DNA from 2 places in the Kitasatospora sp. NPDC127060 genome. Region 1 is predicted to be linked to the other one. Evidence: riboswitches for the same ligand, from Rfam matches in the RefSeq annotation. Region 1 holds a riboswitch; the other holds the start of a gene.
What was found. Region 1 has a riboswitch for S-adenosylmethionine ahead of ACFWIS_RS24565 (aminotransferase class V-fold PLP-dependent enzyme). Riboswitches for the same ligand answer to the same signal wherever they lie in the genome.

Region 1 (5,081 bases):
TGACCGGCCACCCGCTCACCGCCGAGCAGCTGGCCGAGGCCCCCGACCCGGTCCCCGGCTGCCCCGCCGCCCCCACCCCGGGCAAGCACCCCGCCGTGTCCGCCCTCACCGGCCTCTTCCTGCACGCCGGCTGGCTGCACCTGCTGGGCAACCTGCTCTTCCTCCACGTCTTCGGCCCCACCGTCGAACGCCGGGTCGGCCGGGCCAGGTACCTCCTCTTCTACCTTGCCGCCGGCAGCCTGGCCTCGTACGGCTTCGCGCTCGCCGAGGCCCGCTCGCCGGACTCCACCCGGGTCCTGATCGGCGCCTCGGGCGCGATCGCCGCCGCCCTCGGCGCCTACCTGCGCTTCCACCCGCGGGCCCGGGTGACCACCCTGGTCCCGCTGCTCCTCTTCCTCCCGCTGCGCTTCCCGGCCTGGCTGGTGCTCGGCCTGTGGTTCGCCCTGCAGTGGTGGTCGGTGCACTCGGCCGGGCCCGGGGTGGCCTACCTGGTGCACGTGATCGGCTTCTCGGCCGGCTTCCTGTACGCCTGCACCGTGGTCGGACACCCCCCGAGACGGCCCGGCTGAGGCCCGATACGCTGGCCGCACCCCATGAAGGAGCCCGCACAGTGATCACTGCCATCGTCCTGATCAAGACCAGTGTCGACCGCATCCCGGAGATCGCCGAGGCCATCGCCGCGATCGAGGGGGTCAGCGAGGTGTACTCGGTGACCGGTGGCTACGACCTGGTGGCAATGGTCCGGGTGCGCCGTCACGACGACCTGGCCGAGGTCATCCCGGGCCGGCTCAACAAGGTCCCGGGCGTGGCCCACACCGAGACCCAGATCGCCTTCCGCACCTACTCCCAGCACGACCTGGAAGCGGCCTTCGCCCTCGGCCTGGACGAGTAGCGGTCCGCCCGCACCCCTCAGCCCTCGCGTCGGGTGTCGGCGACGCAACGGCCGCCCTCGTTGCGGTAGTTCCACGCCGCGCCGTCGGTGACCAGCTCGCGGACGGCGGTCAGGAAGCGCTCCACGTGCTCGTCCGGCGTGCCCGCCCCGAAGCTCACCCGGATCGCGTTCAGGCTGCGCTCGCCCGGCAGCGAGGGCTCGGGCGCCCCGCACTCGGACGGAGCGACGTCCTCGTCCCCCAGGAGGGTCCGCACCAGCGGGTGGGCGCAGAACAGCCCGTCGCGCACCCCGATGCCGTACTCGGCGGACAGCGCGGCCGAGAAGTGCGAGCTGTTCCAGCCCCGGACGACGAAGGACAGCACGCCCACCCGGGCCGAGCCGGCGCCGAACAGGTTCAGCACCCGGACCTCCGGAATCTCCGCCAGCCCGGCCGTCAGCCGGTCGACCAGTTGCCGCTCCCGGGCCTCCAGCGCGTCGAAGCCGGCCTCGGTGAGCGCCCGACAGGCCGAGGCGATCGCGTAGGCGCCGATCACGTTGGGCGAGCCGGCCTCGTGCCGGGCCGGGCCGGTGTGCCACTGGACCGCCACCGAGCCGTCCGCCTCCCGGGCCACCGTCCGGGTCGCCCCGCCGCCGGCCAGGTACGGCTCGGCCGCGTCCAGCCAGTCGGCCCGCCCGGCCAGCACCCCGGCGCCGAACGGCGCGTACAGCTTGTGGCCGGAGAAGGCGATCCAGTCGACGCCCAGCTCGCGCACCGAGACCCGGTGGTGCGGGGCCAGTTGGGCGGCGTCCAGCACCACCCGGGCGCCGTACCGGTGCGCGGTCGCGGTCAGCTCGGCGACCGGCCACAGCTCGCCGGTCACATTGGAGGCGCCGGTGACGCACAGCAGCTTGGGGCCCTCGGGCGCGGCGGCCAGCGCGGTCTCCAGCGCCTCCACCGCCTCGGCCCGCGAGCGCGGCGCCCGCAGGTACCCGACCTCCAGCCCGGCGTGCGCCCAGGGCAGCAGCGAGGCGTGGTGCTCGGTCTCGAAGGCGAACACCCGGGTGCCGGCCGGCACCGCCGCGGCCAGCAGGTTGAGCGAGTCGGTGGTGGCGCGGGTGAAGACCACCTGGTCGCCCTCGCGCAGGTCGAGGAACTCGGCGACGGTCCGTCGGCTCTGCTCGAACAGGTCGGTGGACAGCTGCGAGAGGTACCCGGCCCCGCGGTGCACGCTGCCGTAGTACGGCGCGTAGGCGGCGACGTCGTCCCACACCCGCTGGAGCGCCGGCGCGCTGGCCGCGTAGTCGAGCGCCGCGTAGCCGACCTTCGCACCGCTGGCCAGCGGCACCTGGACGTCGTGGCCGAGGACGGCGAGCGGGGCGGCGGTTTCGAGAGCGAGGGACATGAGGATGCACTCCTTCACGGGGTAAGGGACCCCGGGAGTACTCGTCGTCCGGTGTCCGCGCTTGTCGCGCGGACGGTGTGCCCGGCGACCCGGTCCTCACCCAGGGCACCCCGCCACGGACGGAGGGTTGCCGGACAGCAAGCTGGGGCTTGACGCTGTCACTCATGACCTGGCGAAGACTCTAGGTCGGGTACGTCGGACGGTCAAACGGCCATCCACCATCCGGACGGCGTCTTCGCCCCTCGCCTCCGGGGCGCTCCGACCCGGCGCCGACGCTCGGGGCGCATCGGCTCGGGGCGCGCGCGAAGGGCCCGTGCCGACGAACCGGCACGGGCCCTCAAGTGCCGCCTCAGATCCGGCTGGTGGCCTCCGACCAACGCCGCAGCAGGTCCTGCGCCCGGCCCGAGTCGATCGCCTCCGCCGCCCGCACCATGCCCGCCGCGAGCTGCTCGGCCAGCGGCGCGTCGCCCATGTCGAGCGCGACCAGCGCCGCCGCGGTGTTCAGCAGGACGGCGTCCCGCACCGGCCCGCGCTCCCCGGCCAGCAGCCGGCGCGCCACCTCGGCGTTGTACGCGGCGTCGGCCCCGCGCAGCGCCTCGATGCCGACCAGTTCGATGCCGACGTCCCGCGGGTCGAAGGTGGTCTCGGTGACCCCCCCGTCGCGCACCACCCAGACCCGCGAGGTGGTGGTGATGGTCAGTTCGTCCAGGCCGTCGTCGCCGCGGAACACCAGCGCCGTCGCCCCGCGCCGGGCGAGCACCCCGGCGATCAGCCCGGACAGCCGGGTGTCGAAGCAGCCGATGGCGTGCGAGGTGACCTTCGCCGGATTGGTCAGCGGGCCGAGGAGGTTGAACGCGGTGGGCACCCCGAGGTCGCGCCGCGCGGTGGCGGCGTGCCGCATCGAGGGGTGGAACTTCGCCGCGAAGCAGAAGGTGAGCCCGACCTCCTCGGCCACCTCGGCCACCCGCCGGGGGGAGAGGTCCAGCACCACCCCGAGCTTCTCCAGCACGTCCGAGGACCCGCTGGACGAGGAGGCGGCCCGGTTGCCGTGCTTGACCACCTTGGCCCCGGCCGCCGCCGCGACGATCGCCGACATGGTCGAGATGTTGACGGTCTTCGCCCGGTCCCCGCCGGTGCCGACGATGTCGACCGCCGGGCCGGGGATCTCCAGCGGCTCGGCGTGCTCGTACATCGCGTCCACCAGGCCCGCGACCTCGTCGACCGTCTCGCCCTTGGCCCGCAGCGCCACCATGAACCCGGCCACCTGGACGGGGGACGCCTCGCCGCTCATGATCCGGTCCATCGCCCACGCGGTGGACGAGCGGTCGAGGTCCTCCCCCTTCAACAGCGCCGCCAGGAGGTCCGGCCAGGTGCGGACCACCTGCGCGGGGTCGGTACCACCGTTCGCAGGGTTCACGTTCACCATGGCTGACTCCAGCTGTTGTCGGTTCCCCGCTCGGGGGACGTCCGTACGGATGGAGCCAGCCTATCGAGCGGCGGGGTCCCTACGGCCCCGTCTTCTCTAGTACTGAGACGGCGCTGTTCAACGCGTGGCCGGGGCCCGCTTGGCCACCCGTGCCCGCAGCAGGGTGGCGACCGCCTCGGCCAGCGCCACCGGGTCCACCGGGTGGGAGATCGCGGCGTCGGCCCGGCTCCAGGCGGCGAGCCAGGAGTCCTGCGGCCGGCCGATCAGCACCAGCACCGGCGGGCAGCCGTAGATCTCGTCCTTGAGCTGGCGCCCGAGGCCGAGGCCGCCGGCCGGCACCGCCTCGCCGTCCAGCACGCAGAGGTCGATGCCGCCCTTCTCCAGCGCCTTGATCACCGCGGGGGTGGTCGCGCACTCGAGGTAGGACAGCTCCGGAAGATCCTCGGCGGGCCGACGGCCGAGTGCCGTCAGCACCTGCTCGCGGGTGTTGCGGTCGTCGCTGTAGACGAGGACGGTGAGCGTCTCGTCGGTCGTGTACGCCATGGGCCCTGCTCCCTCAAGTGTGATCCGGACCACGTTCACCTGATCCGGATGCTACCCCCGTTTCACCCGTCGCCGGTCCCCCTCGCGCACGTTCCCCCTCAAGCCGCCGCGCCCACGACTCACCCGCCCGGAGGACGGCCCGTCACCCGGGTCGGCCAGGTCCACCCGGACGGCCGATGCCGCCTCTCCCTCCCCTACGATCCGACGCTGCGCCGACCGGGCAACGACGCGCCGGGCAACGGGGTAGCGGGCCGTTCCGAGGAACCGTCAGAAAAGGGACACGCCGCTGCTCGGCCCCCGTCCGGACACCCCGTCGGCCCCCAAGCGGGCATACCGCACGCACCGGACACTCCGAGGGACACCCCCCGACGTGAAGACGGAATAAGGGACCGACATAATGTCCGTCGTGGCGACAGCAACAGCAACAGAAACCGGGCACGCGCACGGATCGGTCAATCGACCGAACATGGTCAGCGTCGGAACGATCGTCTGGCTCAGTTCCGAGCTGATGTTCTTCGCGGCCCTCTTCGCGATGTACTTCACGCTCCGCTCCGTCAAGGGAGCCGAGTTCTGGGCCGAGAAGGCGCACGCCCTCAACGTGACGTTCTCCTCGATCAACACCACCGTCCTGGTGCTCTCCTCGCTCACCTGCCAGCTCGGCGTGTTCGCCGCCGAGCGCGGTGACGTGAAGAAGCTCCGCGGTTGGTTCATCCTCACGTTCTTCATGGGCGCGATCTTCATCGGCGGCCAGGTCTACGAGTACACCGAGCTGGTCAAGAACGACGGCCTCTCGCTGTCCTCCGACCCGTACGGCACGGTGTTCTACCTGACCACCGGC
Region 2 (5,081 bases), on a different contig from region 1:
TTGATGCCGCCGATCTTGGAGTTGGCGATGAGGATGTACGGGTCCTCGAAGGTCGCCTCCATCCGCTCCAGGTCGGTGGCGAAGTAGGCGGAGATGTAGCCCTTGTCGAAGCGCATGCCCTCGGTGAGCTCGAGCTCCAGACCGAAGGTGTTGCTCTCCTCGACGGTGATGACGCCTTCCTTGCCGACCTTGTCCATCGCCTCGGCGATGAGCTCGCCGATCTGGGTGTCGGCGGCGGAGATGGAGGCGGTGGAGGCGATCTGCTCCTTGGTCTCCACGTCGGTGGCCTGGGCCAGCAGCTGGTCCGAGACGGCCGCGACGGCCTTCTCGATGCCGCGCTTCAGGGCCATCGGGTTGGCGCCGGCGGCGACGTTGCGCAGACCCTCGCGAACCAGGGCCTGGGCGAGCACGGTGGCGGTGGTGGTGCCGTCACCCGCGACGTCGTCGGTCTTCTTGGCGACCTCCTTGACGAGCTCCGCGCCGATCTTCTCGTAGGGGTCCTCGAGCTCGATCTCCTTGGCGATGGAGACACCGTCGTTGGTGATCGTGGGGGCGCCCCACTTCTTCTCCAGCACGACGTTGCGACCCTTGGGGCCGAGCGTGACCTTCACCGCGTCGGCGAGCTGGTTCATGCCACGCTCAAGGCCGCGGCGAGCTTCCTCATCAAAGGCGATGATCTTGGCCATCAGAAGTGGTCCTCCGGGACACGGTCGACTGCTCGGACCAAGGGGTGCCCGCGACGGACGGCCCTGGTGTGCGGAGGTCCATTCCCCTACCGCCCCCGGGGGCCTCACCGACCCGGTCCGCTGTCACTCTCACACTGTGAGTGCTAACGCCAATGATTAGCACTCCGGGTGGTCGAGTGCAAGCCCAATCCACAACCCGCGAGCCGCCGTCCGGGCCGGCGCGGGTACGCGAACGGGCCCGTACGACGCGTGTCGTACGGGCCCGTCGAGAAGCAGGAGGTCCACCAGTCGTGGGCCGTGCCGAGCTCCTGGAGTCGGAAGGGGTCAGACCGCCGCGCGGACCATGTCCGCCTGCGGGCCCTTCTGTCCCTGGGAGATCTCGAACTCGACCCGCTGGCCCTCCTCGAGGGTGCGGTAGCCGTCCATCTGGATCGCGCTGTAGTGGACGAAGACGTCCGCACCACCGTCGACCGCGATGAAGCCGTAGCCCTTCTCCGCGTTGAACCACTTGACGGTGCCCTGAGCCATTCCGAACTCCCCTAGTGCTGTGCTGGCCCTTCACGGGCCCGCAGGTCGCGGGCCCGGGTCTGGTTTTGAAGGCCGGCCCGGGGAACCCCCCCTGAGCGCAGCCGTGCACGCCGCAACCCTCCGCACGGGGGCGCCGGACGGCTTCCGTGAGCGGGTGATTACGTCGACCGCCGCTGAATGTATCCGGATCGACGCCCTCTGCAACAGGGTCAACCGCCGGGAATTCCGCAGCCCTGCCAAGAGACAAGAGCGAACAAACCGGGAGGAAATCGGCATTGCACGCCGGACATAGCGGACGAATTACTCAAATGCCTGCAGGAATTCTGACATCTGCCTGACATGTTTCCCGACCCGGCGCCCAGGCCGGTCTCAGCGGCCGGACGACCTCCGGCGACGCACCCCGTCCGCCGGGAGCGGAGCCCTGTTCCCAGCAGAGCCACACTCTACTCCGACTCGACCCGGAATATTCCCGCCGAAATACGCGCGACCGCCCGCACATACGGGGAATCGAATTCCGTACGTGCGGGCGGCGCGGAAAAGAGCGGGGCGGCTCAGCAGCCGCCGGCCACCGCCGGAATGATCGAGACGCCGGCACCGTCCTTGATCTCGGTCGCCAGGCCCTCGGCGAAGCGCACGTCGTCGTCGTTCACGTACACGTTGACGAAACGGCGCAGCTTGCCGGTGTCGTCCAGGATCCGGGCCGAGATGCCGGCGTGGTTGCGCTCCAGGTCGGCGATGACCTCGGCCAGGGTGGCCCCCTCCGCGGTGACCTCGGCCGCGCCGCCGGTGTAGGTGCGCAGGATGGTGGGGATGCGGACGTTGGCGCTCATGACTCTCCTTGCGGGGTGGGGGGCGGTTCAGGCGGACGCGAGGCCGGCGGCGCGGAAGGCGTCCAGGCTCGGGCGGATCACGGCGGTCATCCCGGCCTCGGAGACGGCGTCCAGCGTCTTCAGGCCGTCGCCGGTGTTGATCGCGACGGTCTCCTTGGCCGGATCCAGCTGACCGGTCTCGACCAGCTTCTTCAGCACGCCGACGGTCACCCCGCCCGCGGTCTCGGCGAAGATCCCCTCGGTGCGGGCCAGCAGCCGGATCGCCGCCACCACCTCCGCGTCCGTGACGTCCTCGACCGCACCGCCGGTGCGGCGGGCGATGTCCAGCACGTACGGGCCGTCAGCCGGGTTGCCGATCGCCAGCGACTTGGCGATGGTGTCCGGCTTCACCGGCTTGATCACGTCCCGCCCGGCCTTGAAGGCCGCCGACACCGGCGAGCAGCCCTCCGCCTGGGCGCCGAAGATCCGGTACGGCCGGTCCTCGACCAGGCCCAGCTTGATCAGCTCCTGCAGCCCCTTGTCGATCTTCGTCAGCTGGGAGCCCGAGGCGATCGGGATGACGATCTGCTCCGGCAGCCGCCAGCCGAGCTGCTCGCAGATCTCGTACGCCAGCGTCTTGGAGCCCTCGCCGTAGTACGGCCGCAGATTGACGTTCACGAAGCCCCAGCCCTCGCCGGCCTGGTCCCCGATCAGCTCCGAGCAGAAGCGGTTCACGTCGTCGTAGTTGCCCTCGATGCCGACCAGCTCGCCGCCGTACACCCCGGCCATCACGACCTTGCCCTGCTCCAGGTCGTGCGGGATGAACACGCAGGACCGGAACCCGGCCCGGGCCGCCGCCGCGCCCACCGCACCGGCCAGGTTGCCGGTGGAGGAGCAGGACAGCGTGGTGTAGCCGAACGCCCGGGCCGCCTCGATCGCACACGCGACCACCCGGTCCTTGAACGAGTGGGTCGGGTTGCCGGAGTCGTCCTTGATGTGCAGCTGCGCGGTGAACCCGAGCTCCCGGCCCAGGTTGTCCGCCTTCACCAGCGGGGTCCAGCCGGGGTTCAGGTTGGGCTTCGAAGCGACGTCGGCCGGCACCGGCAGCAGCGGCGCGTAGCGCCAGATGGACGCGGGGCCGGACTCGATCCGCTTGCGCAGCTCCTCGGCGCGCTCGCTCCCGAACTCGTACGCGATCTCCAGCGGCCCGAAGCACTCCAGGCAGGCGAAGTCGGGACCGAGCGGGAAGCGGGTTCCGCACTCCCGACACGACAGCGCGGCGGCGGGGCCGAGGTCGACGGATACGGGTGCGGCAGTGTCGATAGCCATGATGGCGGAGGCCTCTCTCCTCATCTTCCCCGTGGCGCGGGCGCGCCACAGGCCGGAATTGGCACCTGTCCCGCCGGGGCCTGTCGACGACAGCCGAGCGAGAAGGTTGCCGGGACGTCAACGGGCCGTTCCCTCAGTCCCTCTGGATGAGCTTGTGAAGTTATGGTTCAGCGGCGACCCCGGCGTGCGAAGGTCCGACCGCTGTACGAAGACTGTATCCGAAGGCGTCAACCTCGAACGGGACCGTCCGCCACGCGAGATGGCCCGTTCCACCTATCCCGCCGAGGAGAGTCACCGTGCCCGCCGAACCGACCCCCGCGCTCCTCCCGCAGGCGGCGTCCTGGCTCCGCCGCCGCTCGTGGAGCGCGGCCGAGCGGCCGGTGCACACCCTGCTGGAGGCCAAACAGCGCACCGGCCGCACCGTCAGCGTCGTCCTCCCGGCGCTCGACGAGGAGGCCACCGTCGGCGACATCGTCCGCACCGTCCGCCGCGAGCTGATGGAGCGGGTGCCCCTGGTCGACGAACTCGTCGTGGTGGACTCCGGCTCCACCGACGCCACCGCCGCCGTCGCCGCCGAGGCCGGCGCCCGGGTGGAACACCGCGACCGGATCCTCCCCCGGCTGCCCGCCGTCCCCGGCAAGGGCGAGGTGCTCTGGCGCTCCCTGCTGGTCACCCGCGGCGACATCGTCTGCTTCGTCGACGCCGACCTGCGCGAGTTCGACCCGGCCTTCGTCTCCGGCATCGTCGGCCCGCTGCTGACCGACGAGTCCATCCAGCTGGTCAAGGCCATGTACGACCGCCCGCTGGAGACGGACAGCGGCGCGGTCGTCCCGGCCGGCGGCGGGCGGGTCACCGAACTCGTCGCCCGCCCCCTCCTCAACCTCCACTGGCCCGAGCTCGCCGGATTCGTCCAGCCGCTCGGCGGCGAGTACGCGGCCCGCCGCTCACTCCTCGAACGGCTGCCCTTCCCCACCGGCTACGGCGTCGAACTCGGCCTGCTGGTCGACGCCCTGGACCTGGTCGGCCTGGACGCCCTGGCCCAGGTCGACGTCGGCGTCCGGCACCACCGCCACCAGGACAGCCAGGCCCTCGGCCGGATGGCCGCCACCATCTACCGCACCGCCCTCGAACGCCTCGACCGCACCCACCGCCTCAAGGCCTCCGCCGACCTCGTCCACCCCCACCTCACCCAGTTCAGCCGCGCCCCGGAGACCCTCCCCCGGCCTTCGGCCGGGGGGACCCCCATCTTCACCCCCCACACCCACCCCGTGACGGCCCTGGAGCGCCCCCCGATGCACACCCTCCCCGAGTACGCGATCCGGCACTGAAACGTTTGCGGCCCCCACCCCCCGGCAAGATGCCAACCATGGGCGATCTCACGACCGAACGTTCGAGTGCGACCGGAACCGCCCCAGTCCTGGTGGCCTCCAACCGGGGACCGGTGTCCTTCAGCACCGCCGACGACGGCACGCTGACCCTGCGCCGCGGCGGCGGCGGCCTGGTCTCCGGCCTCTCCGCGATCGACGACCCCACCGCCGTCTGGGTCTGCGCCGCACTCGGTGACGCCGACCGCAGAGCCGCCCGGGAGGCCCCCGACGGCCGCCTCGACCTCGCCGGGCACGAGGTCGGCGGCCAGGCCGTACGGATGCTCGACATCGACCGGGAGACCTTCGCCCACGCCTACAACGGCGTCGCCAACTCCACCCTCTGGTTCGTCCACCACATGCTC

Region 2: another riboswitch for S-adenosylmethionine. It lies ahead of thrC (threonine synthase); the one in region 1 lies ahead of ACFWIS_RS24565 (aminotransferase class V-fold PLP-dependent enzyme).

Annotation. Positions count from the first base shown of each region.
Region 1 covers NZ_JBHXEG010000048.1:19,707-24,787, reverse strand. Annotated here, with positions in the region: gene ACFWIS_RS24575 (rhomboid family intramembrane serine protease) at 1-569, shown strand, start outside; gene ACFWIS_RS24570 (Lrp/AsnC ligand binding domain-containing protein) at 611-892, shown strand; gene ACFWIS_RS24565 (aminotransferase class V-fold PLP-dependent enzyme) at 910-2,274, opposite strand; SAM riboswitch class IV at 2,327-2,444, opposite strand; gene trpD (anthranilate phosphoribosyltransferase) at 2,624-3,700, opposite strand; gene ACFWIS_RS24555 (hypothetical protein) at 3,818-4,243, opposite strand; gene ACFWIS_RS24550 (heme-copper oxidase subunit III) at 4,641-5,081, shown strand, end outside.
Region 2 covers NZ_JBHXEG010000041.1:5,503-10,583, reverse strand. Annotated here, with positions in the region: gene groL (chaperonin GroEL) at 1-686, opposite strand, end outside; gene ACFWIS_RS22305 (cold-shock protein) at 1,011-1,214, opposite strand; gene ACFWIS_RS22300 (MoaD/ThiS family protein) at 1,766-2,044, opposite strand; gene thrC (threonine synthase) at 2,072-3,352, opposite strand; SAM riboswitch class I at 3,370-3,505, opposite strand; gene ACFWIS_RS22290 (glucosyl-3-phosphoglycerate synthase) at 3,649-4,680, shown strand; gene ACFWIS_RS22285 (trehalose-6-phosphate synthase) at 4,719-5,081, shown strand, end outside.